DNA from 2 places in the Streptomyces sp. PsTaAH-124 genome. Region 2 is predicted to be linked to the other one. Evidence: riboswitches for the same ligand, from Rfam matches in the RefSeq annotation. Region 2 holds a riboswitch; the other holds the start of a gene.
The links. Region 2 has a riboswitch for fluoride ahead of ettA (energy-dependent translational throttle protein EttA). Riboswitches for the same ligand answer to the same signal wherever they lie in the genome.
Positions count from the first base shown of each region.

Region 1: it holds a riboswitch for fluoride, as region 2 does, so the genes downstream of both, B086_RS42095 (NUDIX hydrolase) here and ettA (energy-dependent translational throttle protein EttA) in region 2, are expected to answer to the same signal.

Region 1 is NZ_KB892189.1:25,769-32,766, forward strand. It holds gene B086_RS0127370 (proton-conducting transporter membrane subunit) at 1-1,882, shown strand, start outside; gene B086_RS0127375 (universal stress protein) at 1,935-2,396, shown strand; gene B086_RS0127380 (DUF190 domain-containing protein) at 2,455-2,805, shown strand; gene B086_RS0127385 (DUF211 domain-containing protein) at 2,850-3,134, shown strand; gene B086_RS0127390 (hypothetical protein) at 3,146-3,676, shown strand; fluoride riboswitch at 3,758-3,821, shown strand; gene B086_RS42095 (NUDIX hydrolase) at 3,852-4,367, shown strand; gene B086_RS40940 (diacylglycerol kinase family protein) at 4,392-5,363, shown strand; gene B086_RS0127405 (manganese efflux pump MntP family protein) at 5,398-5,973, opposite strand; gene B086_RS40945 (MutS-related protein) at 5,937-6,998, opposite strand, start outside.
Region 2 is NZ_KB892165.1:210,084-217,081, forward strand. It holds gene B086_RS0112740 (hypothetical protein) at 96-425, shown strand; gene B086_RS39915 (MFS transporter) at 448-1,623, opposite strand; gene B086_RS39920 (hypothetical protein) at 1,620-2,069, opposite strand; gene ettA (energy-dependent translational throttle protein EttA) at 2,092-3,759, opposite strand; fluoride riboswitch at 3,800-3,863, opposite strand; fluoride riboswitch at 3,976-4,042, shown strand; gene B086_RS0112760 (inorganic diphosphatase) at 4,068-4,559, shown strand; fluoride riboswitch at 4,628-4,708, shown strand; gene B086_RS0112765 (DUF2180 family protein) at 4,870-5,076, shown strand; gene B086_RS0112770 (TioE family transcriptional regulator) at 5,238-6,038, opposite strand; gene B086_RS0112775 (erythromycin esterase family protein) at 6,119-6,998, shown strand, end outside.

The DNA of each region.
Region 1 (6,998 bases), on a different contig from region 2:
GGCCGCCCTGCGCGTCGACGCCCTTTCGGGCCTGTTCTGGCTGCTGACCTTCGCCGTCGCCGTCGCCGCCGGTCTCACCGCGGCGGGCTGGGCGTCCGCGCGGCGGCCCGGCCGGGGGCCGGCCGCGTACCACGCCCTGGTGCTCGCCTCCGTGGCCGTGGTGGAGAGCGCGGACAACGTCTTCCTGTTCGTCATGGCCTGGGAGGGCATCACCCTCGGCTTCTATCTGCTGACCGCCGCCGGGCACCGCCGCATCGGTCCGGCCGTGGCGACGTTCGGCTTCGGCAAGGTGTCCGGTGCCGCGCTGCTGCTCGGTCTGCTGACCGGCACCGCCCGCACCGGAGACTTCTCCCTGGCCGGGCTCGCCGAACTGCCCGCGGGCGCCGCGCGTTCGGCCACCTGGGCGCTGCTCGTGCTGGCCTTCGCCGTGAAGACCGGGCTGGCTCCCGTGCAGGTGTGGCTGCCGCGCGGTTACGCCGCCACGCCCGCGGGACTGCGTCCGGTGCTGGCCGGTGTCGCCGTCAACGCGGGCTTCTACGGGCTGTGGCGCACCTTCGCGCTGCTGGGTCCGCCGCCCGCCTGGCTCGCCGTCACCCTGCTCCTGCTGGCCGCGCTGACCGCGTTCCTCGGCATCGCCCACGCGGCCGTGCAGGCCCGGCTGGAGCGGGTCATCGCCTGCTCCAGCATCGAGAACGCGGGCCTGATCTGCACCGGGTACGCCGTCGCGCTCGTCGGCGCGCTCACGGGCAGCGAGCGGCTCACCGCCGCCGGGCTGATCGCCGCCACGCTCCAGACGATCGCGCACGCGGTCGCCAAGACACTGCTCTTCGCCGGGGCCGCGGCCCTCGAAGCGGACGCCGGGACCGGCGACCTCGAACGGCTGCGCGGCACCGCGCGCCGGCTGCCGTGGGCGGCCGGCGGGCTCGCCGCCGGTGCCGTCACCCTCGCCGGGCTGCCGCCCACCGCGGGCTTCGTCTCGGAGTGGTTCCTGCTGGAGAGCCTGATGCAGCAGTTCCGGTACTCCGCCTTCCCCTACGGGCTCGCCCTCGCGGTGGCGGGCGCCCTGATCGCGCTGACCGCGGGTTTCGCCTCGGTCACCTTCGTCCGGATCGTCGGCATGGTCGTCCTCGGCCCCCGGGACGACCGTCCGGCCCGCCGCGCCCCGTGCCGGGCGGACCTGGGGGCCGCGGGGCGCGCGGGCGTCCTGCTGCTGGCCCTGGGCGGCCTGGCCGCCGCCCTGACCCCGCTTCAGCTGCGGGTGCTCGGCGCGGGTCTGGCACCGCTGGTGCCGCGGGAGGTCAGCGCGGGCGCGCTGGTGTCGCCCTGGGTCGTGCAGCCCGTCTTCGCCGGGTTCTCCAGCCTCTCCCCGAGCTGGCTGTGGGTGGTGATGCCGGTGCTGTGCGCGGGCGTCCTGGTGCTGCTGGTGGCGGCCTCGCGCGGCGGGGCCCTGCGGGTGCGGCGGGTCCCGGCGTGGCGTTCGGCGAGCGGCGGTGTGCACGGCGACGACCGGTACACCCCCTTCGGGTACGCCAACCCGACCCGGCGTGTCCTGGGCGCCGTGCTGCGCACCCGGACCCGCGCCGTCCCCGCCGGGGCCGCACCGCCGGGCAGCGGGGAACCACCGGAACCGGGACCGGCGCGACCGGAACCGGGACCGGAGGGTGCCGGGCCGGTGCGCACGGCGGCGACCGGAGGCACCCTCGACTACGCGTCCGACGTGGTGGAGGTCGTCGAGGTGTATCTGTACCAGCCGTTCTACCGTCCGCTGCGCGCGCTGGTGGCCGCGGCCAAACGCCTCCAGTGCGGCCGCCTGGACGCCTATCTGACCTACATGCTGATCGCCCTGGTCGGCGCCCTGGCGCTTGTGGCGGCCCTGTCATGAGCGGCCCGGCGGCGGCCGTGCCCGCGAGCCGTCCTGGTGAAGGAGGAGGCCGATGACCGCGTCACCGTTCCACAGGATCCTCGTCGGCTGGGACGCCTCGCCCGCCGCCCGCGCGGCGCTGGCGGCCGCGGTCGCCCTGGCCGGTGATCGGGGCGGCGTCCTGGTGCGCGCCGTGCTCGTACCGTCCGAGCACACCGAGACCGGCGGTGAGCGCACCCGCGACCTCGGCGCCCAGCGCGCCTGGGCGCAGGAGCGCTTCGACCGGGCGTGGCAGGCGCTGCCGCCCTTCGCCGGGCAGCTCCGCCTGGACTGGGGCACCGGCACGGACATCGCCGCCGACCTCCTCGCGAGCGCCGCCGAGCACGGATGCGACCTGATCGTCCTGGGCCGCCACGGCGCGGACAGCCATCTGCGGGCCCGGCCGCTGGGCGACGTGGTGCGGCGGGTGACCGAGCGGGCCGCCCTGCCCGTGCTCGTGGTCCCCGCCGCGGCGACCCCCGAGGACACCGGGTGAGAACGCCCCCGCACCAGGAACCCACGAGCAGTACGTCAACCGAACGGAGCAACCGCGCATGAGCAGGCACACCCGCCCCGGACTGAAGGTCACCGTCCTCGTGGGCGAGAACGACACCGTGCACCACAAGCCCCTGGCCACCGAGATCGTGCACCGCGCGCACAAGGCGGGCATCGCCGGGGCCAGCGTCTTCCGCGGTGTCGAGGGCTATGGCGCCCACTCCCGCATCCACACCCAACGCATCCTGTCCCTGAGCGAGGACCTGCCCATGGCGGTCGTCTTCGCCGACTCCCCGGAGAAGGTACGGGCGTTCTTGCCGGAGCTCGACGGGATCGTCTCCGAAGGGGCGGCCATCCTGGAGGAATGCGAACTGGTCCGCTTCACCCCGGACGACCGTCCCGGCGCGTAGGCACACCGACAGGACACGCAGGCACTTCGACAAGGACACCGCTCATGCCGATCCGCCGGCTGGTCCTCGATGTGGACATGGCCATCAGCGAGCCGAGCCTCACCCATCTGGCGCAGAAGATCGAGAACGTGCCGGGCGTCCAGGCCGTCAACATCTCCGTGACCGAGATCGACGTCGAGACCATCGGGACCGACGTCACCATCGAGGGCGACGACCTGGACCTGCCGGCCATCCAGCGGGCCATCGAGCACGCCGGTGCCGTCGTGCACAGCACCGACGAGGTGGTCGCGGGCGCCTACACACTCGACCGGACCCCCCGCAAGAGATGACCGTCTCCGTCATGAGGGCCGCCGAGACCGTCCGGCTCCCCCTCGTCCTCGGGATCACCGACGGCCTGCTCAACGCCCTCACCCTCGCCTCCGCCTCCCTCACCGGGTCCGGCACCCCGGTCAGCTGGAGCCTGGCGGTGCGGGTCGGCTGTGCCGCGCTGGTCACCTCCGCCTTCACCGTCATGGTGGCCGACTACGCCGAACGCCGGGCCCATCTCGCGCACATCACCCGGCAGCTCAGCCTCGGCCACGGCCGGAAGATGGCCACCACGCACCTGGGGCGGCTCGCCCTGCTGCGGTCCTGGCGGGCCGCGCTCGTCGCCTGTGCGGCCAGCTTCGCCGGGGCCGCGCTGCCGCTCGCGCTGGGCGCGGTCCTGCCCGGCCCGCCGTGGATCGTCGTGGCCCTCGCCGTCCTCGCCCTGTCCGTCCTCGGCGCCGCACTCGCCCGCCTCCTGACCGCCCGCCCCGTCCTGTGGGCGCTGGCCATGGCGGCGGGCGGCGTCGCGACCACCTGGGTCGGCATCCGGCTGCGCATCGCGTGACCGGCCGGGCCGCGCGCGGGGTCCGCCGGGCCGCGCGGAGGACTTGCGGACGGACCGGGGACGTACGCCACAATGGGAGGGCGTCGCCATGGCGATGGGGCTCGCCACAACCGCAGGACCTCCTGCTGATGGCCTCTACCGGTAACACCCGCACATCATCTGCGAGGAGATCGGCATGAGGATGCCCGACGATGTCCTGCTGCGCTGCTCCGCCGTCGTCTTCCGGGGCGAGTCGGTGCTGCTCGTCCACCGCACCGCGCGGGGCGCGGACGACTGGGTGCTGCCCGGCGGCACCCCCCGCGCGGGCGAGAGCATGGTGGCCTGCGCCCGCCGCGAGACCCGCGAGGAGACCGGCCTCGCGGTGGAACCGGCCCGGGTCGCGTTCGTCCTGGAGGCCGTCGATCCGGACACCGGGCGGCGGACCGTGGACCTGGTGTTCACCGCGGGCCGCGCGCCCGGCCAGACGCCCGCCTCCCGGGAGGAGGGCATGACGGCCGAGTTCGTGGCGTTCCCCCGGCTGCGCGATCTCGACATGAAGCCGCCGCTGGCGGGCCATCTGCCGGGTCTCTTCCACCGGGGCGGGCGCCGGTACGCGCCCTACCTGGGCAACCTGTGGCGCCCGCAGAACGGCACGCGGGTCACCCGCGCCCTGTCGGCGCTGCCCCTGCTCCCCCCGTTCCGCTCCCGGTGACGCCCGGACGGGGCTGAGCGCGCCATGGCCGCGGAGCGGCGGGGCCGTCCGGCGCCGACGGGACGCGCGGACCCGTCCCGCGTACGGCCGCTGCCCGGCGGGGCCGGACTGCGGGTGGTGGCCAACCCGGCCGCGACCGGCGCGGAGCGCGCCCTCGCCGAGCTGCGGAGCCTGCTGCCCCGGGCCCGCCCGGTCACCGTCCGCTCCCCTGACGGCCTGCCCGCCGCCCTGGAGGCGGCCGCCCGGTCGGCGGCCGAGGCGGGCGGGGCGCTGGGGGTGGTCGGCGGTGACGGCTCGGCCAACGCAGCGGCCCGCGCCGCGCTGCGCCACGGCCTCCCGCTCGCCGTCTTCCCCGGCGGCGCGCTCGACCACTTCGCCGGCGCGGCCGGGCTGCGTTCCGTCTCCGTGGCGGCCGCCGCCGTGCAGGAGGGCCGGGGAGCGGCCGTCGATGTGGCCCTGATCGGCACGCCGGGCCCCCACCGGCCGCCCCGGGTGTTCCTGAACACCTTCGCCCTGGGTGCCTACGCCGATCTGGTCCGCTTGCGGGAACTGGTCCGCCGCCGCTGCGGACGGCGGGCCGCCACGGCGCTGGCGCTGCCCCTGGCCAGCGGCACCGCCCGGCCCTTCACGCTGCGCCTGGACGGCACGCCACGCCGCCTCTGGCTCCTCTTCGCGGGAAACGGCGTGTACCGGCAGCACTCCCTGCACGCCCTGCCGACGCGCGAGCGGCTGTCGGACGGCCTGCTCGACGTGCGGCTGCTCGACGCGGACGCCGGGCAGCGGCACGGCCGGCTGGTGGCCCTGCTGGCCGAGGCGGTCGACGCACCGCACGCGCTCGTCCTTCCCAAACAGCACGTCGTGCCCCGGCTGTGGCTGGCCGGGCTGCGCGGTCTGACCTACGCCTACGACGGCGAGACGGCCACCGCTCCCGACACGCTGACCCTGACGGCGGCGCCCGCCGCCCTGCTGCTGTACCGCCCGGTGCCCGCGGAGTGACCGTGGGGCCGGGCGGCGCGGGCCCGGAGCGGGGCTATGCCCCGGTCGCCTCGTGCACCCCGACACCGATCAGCACGGCGGCGGCGACGGCGGGCGACCAGGCGCCGACGACCCTGGCGGCCACCCCGGTCCCCAGTCTGTTGCCGAGCCAGATCATCGCGTAGCCCCAGAACGTGACGGCCGCGGCGACGCCCCACAGCGGGACCGCCGCCGAGACCGTGGCCCCGAAGCCGTTGGCGACATTGGTGAACGACAGGCCGACGCCGAGCAGCAGGCCCTGGCGCGGGCCGGGGGGTGCGGACACCGGCGGCGCGGTGCGGTGGGCGCGGCGGGGCCGTACGTACATCTGGTACAGGTAGAGGAGCGCCACCGACACGAGCACCCCGCACGCGACCAGGCCGGCGACGGCCGGTGGCACCCGGCGGGAGACGAGGTCTCCGCCGTACGCGCCCAGCAGGACACTGCCGAGGCCGACCGTGTTGACGAGCGCGTTGATCCGGTGCGGGAACCTGATCCCGGCGACGCCGTAGGCGAGGCCCACTCCCCAGTTGTCGAAGTTGGCCGCCAGGCCGATCAGATCGGCCGTGACCGCGGTGCGCAGCCAGTCCATGGGCGTCCCGTTCCGCGCTCGTCGAGGTGTGCCGCGCCCACCGGAGCCGTCGGCCGCTCGCCGAAGACGCGCGCGTACAGATCGGCGCCGTGGGCGGTGGGTTCGGGCGGGCCCTCGACCAGCCGGTGGGTGCGGCGGCCGTCGGGGGTGCGCTCGGCGCGCAGGAACACGGTGCGGGGGCCGTCCGGGCGGTGTGTGTACAGGCCGTGGGACAGCTCGTAGAGGTGGGTGACGCACACCGCCTTCACCCCCGCCTCGGTCAGGGCGCCAAGGATCTGCCGGTTGATCTCCGCGCCCTCCCGCTCGTCGGTGGCGGCGAACGACTCGTTGAACAGGACGAGGCCGCGCGCGGTGAGGCGGTCGGCGATGCCGCTCATCCGTGCCAGCTCCTCGTCCAGTTTGCCGCTGACCAGGTCCGGGTCCTCCTCCCGCCGGAAGTGGGTGAACACCTGGTCGCGCGGGTCGGCGGCGAAGGAGACGGCGGCGGCGAACATGCCGCTCTGCGCCATGAGATGGGCCAGTCCCACGGCGCGCAGGAAGGTGGACTTGCCGCCCTCGTTGGCCCCCGTGACCACCAGCAGCCGGGCCCCGTCCGCGGCCACGTCGCTGCCGACGACGGGGCCGGGGCCGCGCAGCGCGAGGCACACGTCGTACAGGCCGCGGCAGGTGAGGACCGGTGTGCCCGGGGGCGCGGGATCGGGGCGGCACACCGGTGCGCCCCGGGCGGCGAGCGCCGCGCGCAGGTTGAGGCAGCCGGTGCAGAAGCCCAGTTCGCGGCGGAGCGCGGTGAAGAAGGCCAGGATGTGGTCGCAGGAGCGGGCCAGCGCGTCGGCGGCGAGGTCGAGGCCGCGCCCGCGCAGCTCGCCGAGCGCCCTGGCCCCGGCTTCGTCGCGTTCGGGCAGGTGGTACGTGTACGCCGGGGGTCCGGAGGAGGTGAACAGGTCGCGCCAGCCGCGCTTGTGCGGCGGTTCGCGCAGCACGTACCCCGCGCCCCGGCAGCCGCGGGTCGGCCGGGCGCTGACCAG
Region 2 (6,998 bases):
CGGCGCGGGTATCCAGGGTACGCCGGACGGAGCAGCTCCGTGGGCGGAGCCCCGCGACGTACGCTGGACGTGCGGGAAGACCCGGGGAGGATGCCATGTCCGGCGCCGTCTCCAGCTCCCACGGGAGCGCGCACCTCACTGTCTCGGCGGGACTCTTCGCGCCCGCGTGGCTGCCGCCCGGCGGCCGGGGCAACGGTCTGCGGGCGGTGTCCTGGGCGCCGGTCGCCGACATCCCCGCGCGCCGGGTCGACGAGGTGCTCGACGCGCTGCGCGAGGCGGGGGTTCCCGCGCACGCGGCGCCCGCGCCCCGGCCGGTCCGGGTCGTGACGCCGGGCGAAGGCGCGCAGGGGACCGTGTGGCGGCTGCGGGTGGGCTCGCAGGCCTACGGGAGGGCCGAGGACGTGCTGATGCGGCTGCTGCGGTGAGCCGCCCGGTCCCGCGCGGCGCTCAGGCGATGTGGCGCACCTTGAGCAGCAGCGGGACCGCGGCCAGTTGCAGGGCGACGGAGAAGACCACCAGGCCGGTGACGGAGTGGTCGTAGAGGGCCCCGAGGGCGAGGCTGCCCGCGCACCAGCACAGGCCGAAGCCGGTGTCGAAGAGGCCGAAGGCGGAGGCCCGGCGGCCGGGGGCGGTCATGCCGGTGAGGGCGGCCCGGACCACGGACTCCTGGGCGGCCGTGCCCAGCCCCCACAGCACCACGCCGCACACGGCGGCCACCGGGCCGCCGAGGAAGACCAGCGGCGGGAAGCACGCCGTCAGCAGGGTCGCGCCCACCACCGTCCGCAGCCCCCACCGGTCGAACAGGCGGCCGAGGGTGAGCGCGGCGAGGGCCTCGGTGGCCATGGCGACGGCGTACAGGACGGGGATCCAGGGGGCGGCGACGACGTGCGCCCGGCCGAAGTGGTAGGCGATGAGCGGGTAGTCGGCGTAGGCGGCGGCGATCAGGCCCATGGCCGCCAGATAGGTCCAAAAGGCCCGGGGGGTGCCGTGTCTGCCGGGGACGTCCTCGCCGGTGTCCAGGCCGGACGGGTCGGGGTACTGCCGCCACGCGGCGGCCAGGACGAGCAAGGTGAGCGCGGCCGGTACGGCGAGCACGGCGAAGCCCGTGCGGTAGCCGCCGTGCAGCGCGAGCACACCGGCCACGACGAGCGGGCCGGTCATCGCGCCGGCCGCGTCCAGGGCCTCCCGTACGCCGAAGACCCGGCCGCGGCCCAGCTCGGCGGTGGCGTGGGCGAGCATCGCGTCCCGGGCGGGGGTGCGCAGGGCGCGTCCGGCGCGCTCGGCGGCGATCAGCACGGCGGCCACCGGCCAGTGCCCGGCCAGGGCGAGCAGCGGCACCGCGACCATCTGCACCAGGTAGCCGGCGGCGGTGATCGGCCAGTACCGGCCGGTGCGGTCGGCGGCCCGGCCGGACACGAACCGCAGTGCGTAGCCGAGGAGTTCGCCGGTGCCCGCGATCACGGAGACGGCGAGGGCACCGGCGCCGAGCGAGCCGAGGAAGGGCCCGGTGATGCCGCGCGCGCCCTCGTGGGCCATGTCGGAGAACAGGCTCACCACGCCGATGAGCAGCACGAAGCGCAGCGCGGTGCCGCCCGCCGGGCCGCGGCGACCGGCGCCGCTCACCGCTTCGGGTCCGCCGGTGGCTCCGGGGAGCCGTGCGCGAGCCCGCGGCCCGTGCTCCGGCCGGAGCCGTCCGCGCCGCCGTCCGGCGGGAGGCCGCCGGGGACGTCGGTGACGCGGCGGCGGCGCAGGCCCGCGTGGCGGGCCAGGGCGCGGGCGGCGCCGTGCAGGGTGCGGTAGCCACCGATCTCGTGGGCGGTGCCCGCGGGGACGGCGACCCAGCGGGCGCGGCGGCCGTCGCGGTGGTGGCGGGCGCGGCCGAGCGGCCGTCCGCCGATCGCGACGACCTGGATGACGAAGTGGCCGGGGAAGAGCGGGGTGCAGGCCAGGCGGCCGGTGCGGGCGAGCCGGCCGAGGGCCTGCTCCTCGCGCAGGTGCCACTCGGCGTTGACGACGGTGACGCGGGCCGTGCGCAGGGCCGCCACCGCCGCCCGGTCGAGGTCTGTCATGGCGCGGTGCTCCTGTCGGGCGTCAGCCGCGGACCAGCCGCCGGTGGGTGACCGGGTGCGGGCGGGCGGCCTCCTCGCCCAGCCGCTGCCGCTTGTTGGCCTCGTAGTCGGCGAAGTTGCCCTCGAACCAGAACCAGTGGGCGCCGCCCTCCCAGGCGAGCACATGGGTGGCGACGCGGTCCAGGAACCACCGGTCGTGCGCGGTGATCACGGCGCAGCCGGGGAAGGCGAGCAGCGCGTGCTCCAGCGAGGCCAGGGTCTCCACGTCGAGGTCGTTGGTCGGCTCGTCCAGCAGCAGCAGGTTGCCGCCCTGCTTGAGGGTGAGCGCCAGGTTGAGCCGGTTGCGCTCGCCGCCGGACATCAGGCCGACGGGCTTCTGCTGGTCGGCGCCCTTGAAGCCGAAGGTGGCGACATAGGCGCGCGAGGGCAGTTCCACACCGCCGACGCGCAGGTGCTCCTGGCCGCCGGAGACCGCCTCCCACACGCTGGCGGCCGGGTCGAGCCCGGCGCGGTCCTGGTCGGCGTAGGAGATGCGGACCGTGTCGCCCAGGCGCAGGGTGCCGCTGTCGGGCCGCTCCTCGCCGACGACCATCCTGAAGAGCGTCGTCTTGCCGACGCCGTTGGGGCCGATCACGCCGACGAGGCCGCCGCGCGGCAGCGAGAAGGACAGGTCCTCCATCAGCAGCCGGTCGCCGTGGCCCTTGGTGAGGTGGTCGGCCTCCAGGACGAGGCTGCCCAGGCGCGGGCCCGGCGGGATCCGGATCTCCTCGAAGTCCGGTTCGCGGCGGCGCGCGGCCTCGCTCGCCAGTTCCTCGTAGCGCTGCACGCGTGCCTTGGAGGCGGCCTGCCGGCCCTTGGCGCCCGCGCGCACCCAGGCCAGTTCCTCGGCGAGCCGCTTCTGCCGCTTGGCGTCCTTGCGGCCCTCCACCTGGAGGCGGGCGGCCTTGGTCTCCAGGTAGGTGGAGTAGTTCCCCTCGTAGGGGTGGATGCGGCCGCGGTCGATCTCCAGGATCCAGCGGGCGACGTTGTCCAGGAAGTACCGGTCGTGGGTGACCGCGACGACCGTGCCCGGGTAGTCGGCCAGGTGCTGTTCCAGCCAGGCCACGGACTCGGCGTCCAGGTGGTTGGTCGGCTCGTCCAGGAGCAGCAGGTCCGGCTGGGACAGCAGCAGCCGGCACAGCGCGACCCGGCGGCGCTCACCGCCCGACAGTCCGCGGACCGGGGTGCCGGACGGCGGGCAGCGCAGGGCGTCCATGGCCTGCTCCAGCCGGGAGTCGAGGTCCCAGGCGCCCGCGTGGTCCAGGGCCTCCTGGAGCGCGCCGAGTTCGTCCAGGAGGTCCTGTGCCTCCGGTCCTTCGGCCCGGCCGAGGCGCGCGGTGACCTCCTCGTAGCGGCGCAGCATGTCCCGGACGCCCGCGACGCCCTCCTCGACGTTGTCCCGGACGGTGGCCGTGTCGTCGAGCCGGGGCTCCTGCTCCAGGATGCCGACGCGGGTGTCCGGGGCCGGGGCCGCCTGCCCGCGCGCGGGCTGTTCGAGTCCCGCCATGATCCGCAGGAGGGTGGACTTGCCCATGCCGTTGGGGCCGACCACACCGATCTTGGCGCCGGGCCGGAACGAGAGGGTGACGTCGTCCAGGACGACCTTGTCGCCGTGGGCCATCCGCACGTTGCGCATCGTGTACGCGTACATCCGCGATGCCTCCGTAACCGGGCCGCCGGGGAGGCGGCCGTCGTTCACAGAGGCCATCAGCACGGGGTGTGCGGTCAAGGGCGAGCCTCATCGCCGTCTCCGTCCATGGTGCCCACAGCGGGCGCCCGCGCGCCAGCCCGAGCCGCCCGCACCCGGTGGCGACGGACGTCAGGTGGACATGGCAGGCATATCCGGCGGCCGGGCCGGGGAGAATGAACGTGCCGGGGCGATGGGGCTCGCCCGTGACCGCACGGACCGCCGTGCTGATGGCCTCTGCGTGGACCGCCGTACCACGGGAGGAGCCTGCGATGGAGATCATGGTCATGGTGGCGGCGACGGTCGGATCGCCGTTCGCACCGCACGACGGATCGGACGGACACGATGTGGCCGCCGCGGGCTCGACCCGCGTGACCGGCTACCCGGTCGGCGCCGGCCGGATCGACGACACCCTCACCGAGGACGGCGAGCCGACCGCCGTCCTGCTGCTGATGGAGGAACCGGCGCTGCCGGGCCGGACCGTGCGGGCCCGGCCGGTCGCGCTGGTGCACGCGCTCAGGGACGGCCGTCCGTGCCCGGAGCTGGTGTGCGTACCGGCGCACGACGCCAACTTCGCGGCCCTCACCGGCGTACGGGCGCTGCGTGCCTGGCACGCGGACGAGGGCACCCTCGCCACCGTGCTGCACCGGCTCGACCCGGCGCACCACTGGCGGGTCGAGGAGTGCGAAGGCCCCCCGGCCGCCGAGGAGTTCGTGACGGAGGCCCGGCAGGCGTACGCCCGTCTCACAGGCTGTCTGGAATAGGGCCGCCCGGCGGGACCGGGACACCGATGGCGGCGGCGGCCTTGACCGGCGCCGCCCGGACCGGTTCACTCGGACTCGGCGATGGATCCCGCCTGGGCCGTTCTCCGGCCCGAACCGCCCTCCTCCGGGCTGATGGTTCCTGACCGACGTCAGGACGCATGCCCTCGGGAGGTACGCACGTGGACGTTTCGCCGCCGTCCGTGCACGTTCACGGACCCACTCCCCCGCGCCTCCCGGAGCGCCGCCCGCGTCCGGGGCACCTGCCGGGTGCGGCGCGTCCGTCCGGCCCCGGCCGGGACGGAGCGGTGCGATGATCTGCTTCGACTGTCAGGAACTCGACGTCACGACGGTCGCCGTCGCCGTCTGCCGTACGTGCGGCGCGGGCATCTGCCGCGGCCACGGGCGGCCCACTCCGCAGACGCTGCACGACCTGACCGGGGCCGGTCTGGCCACCAAGCCGCGTGCCGCGCGGCGGATGGTGTGCCGCACCTGCCTCGCCGCGGAGCGCAGCGGGTGACCGGTTCCCGGCACCTGCCCCGACCGCCCTTCAGCGCGGGTCCCTCCGAGGCGCACACCCGCGCGCCCCGGTCGCGAGAAGGGCACCGGTGAGGGGTGCGCCGTGTCCTGACCGGCGCACCCCTCACCCCATCCTCACTTCATCCTCGTGCGGTCCGTCCGTCAGCCGCGCTCGCGCAGATACGCGTCCAGTTCGGCGGCCCCGGCCAGCAGCGCGCGCCCGCGTTCGCTGAGCCGGTCCCGCCAGTCGCACAGGGTGGCCTCCAGCGGTTCGGGGCCGCCCGCCGCGCGGACCCGTTCGATCAACGGCGCGATCTGCTCCAGCGGATGGCCGCCGCGTCTGAGCTGGTGCACCAGCCGGGCGTCGCGCACGGCGGCCTCGTCGTACACCCGGTAGCCGGTGCGCGGATCGCGGCGCGGGCGGACCAGTCCGGCGCGCTCCCACTTGCGCAGGGTCGCGGGCCGGATGCCGAGCTGCCCGGCCAGCGGGCCGATGAAGCCGCCCGAGGTCCCGGCCCGCGGACCGGAGTCCCCGGCCCGCGGGACGGAGGCGGGCACCGGTCCGGACCGGGGCACCGGGCCGGGACCGGGCGCGGCAGGTGATGTGAGGCCCCGGAGGGCCTGTTCGACCGCCTGGAGGGTCCGCCGGTCCTCCAGGAGCTGGGCGTGGCTCTCGTCGATCAGGCGCAGTGCCTCCTCCACCGCGCCCTCCCCGACCGCCCGCATCACCGCGGCCGCCGTGCGGTGGCCGTGGCCGGGCACCAGGGCGAGGAAGGTGCGCAGGGCGCGCGCGTGCAGCGGGGTGTAGGTGCGGTAGCCGTGCTCGGTGCGGGCGGCGGCCGGGAGGATGCCGGCCGCCTCGTAGTTCCTGACCGCCTGAGTGGACAGCCCGTGCGCTCGGGCCAGGTCGACCGGCCTGAGCCGCAGGCTGCTTCGCGGGCTGCTTTGAGGGTCGGACGCCATGATCCTGCCGTTTTCCGGGGCTTTTGAAGAGGGCGGTCGGGAAAAGTTTCCACCGAGGGTTCAACGATAGCGTTGAAGGCATGGCTACCGGTATCAGGAACACCGCCCATGCCGTGGACGCCGCCGCCGTGCTGCGGCTGCTCCCGTCCCGGCCCCGGATCCTCGCCCTGGGCGAGCCCACCCACGGCGAGGACGCGCTCCTCGCACCGCGCGACGCGCTGTTCCGGCAGCTCGTCGAGGAGGAGGGGTACCGCACCGTCGCGATCGAGAGCGACTGCCTGCGGGGCCTGGCCGTGGACGACTACGTCACCTGGGGCAGGGGCTCCCTGGACGAGGTGATGGAGCGCGGCTTCAGTCACGAGTGGTTCAACGTGTCGGCGCCCAACCGCGAACTGGTGCGCTGGATGCGGGAGTTCAACGAGGGGCGACCGCTGTCCGAGCGGGTGCGCTTCGCCGGGATCGACGGCCCGCTGGAGATGACCGGCGCCGAGAGCCCCCGGCACGCCCTGACCGCGCTGCACGCCTTTCTCGCCGCCCGGGTGGACGCCGGTCTGCTTCCGTGCGCCGCGCCGGAGCTGGACCGGCTGCTCGGCGCCGACGGCCGCTGGAGCGAACCGGCCGCGATGCGGGACCCGGCCCGGTCGGTGGGGCGCTCGGCCGAGGCCGCGCGGCTCCGGCTGATCGCCGACGACCTGGTGACGCTGCTCGACACCCAGACACCGCTGCTCATGGAGGCGGCCGCGCCACCGGAGCTGGAACGGGCGCGCCTGTACGGGCGTACCGCCACCGGGCTGCTGCGCTACCACTCCCGGACGGCCGACACCTCACCGGACCGGATGACCTGGCTGGTGGCCCTGCGGGACCGGATGATGGCGGCCAACCTGCTGGCCCTCGCCGAACGCGGCCCGGTGCTGGTCCACGCCCACAACGGCCACCTCCAGCGGGAGCTGAGCACCATAC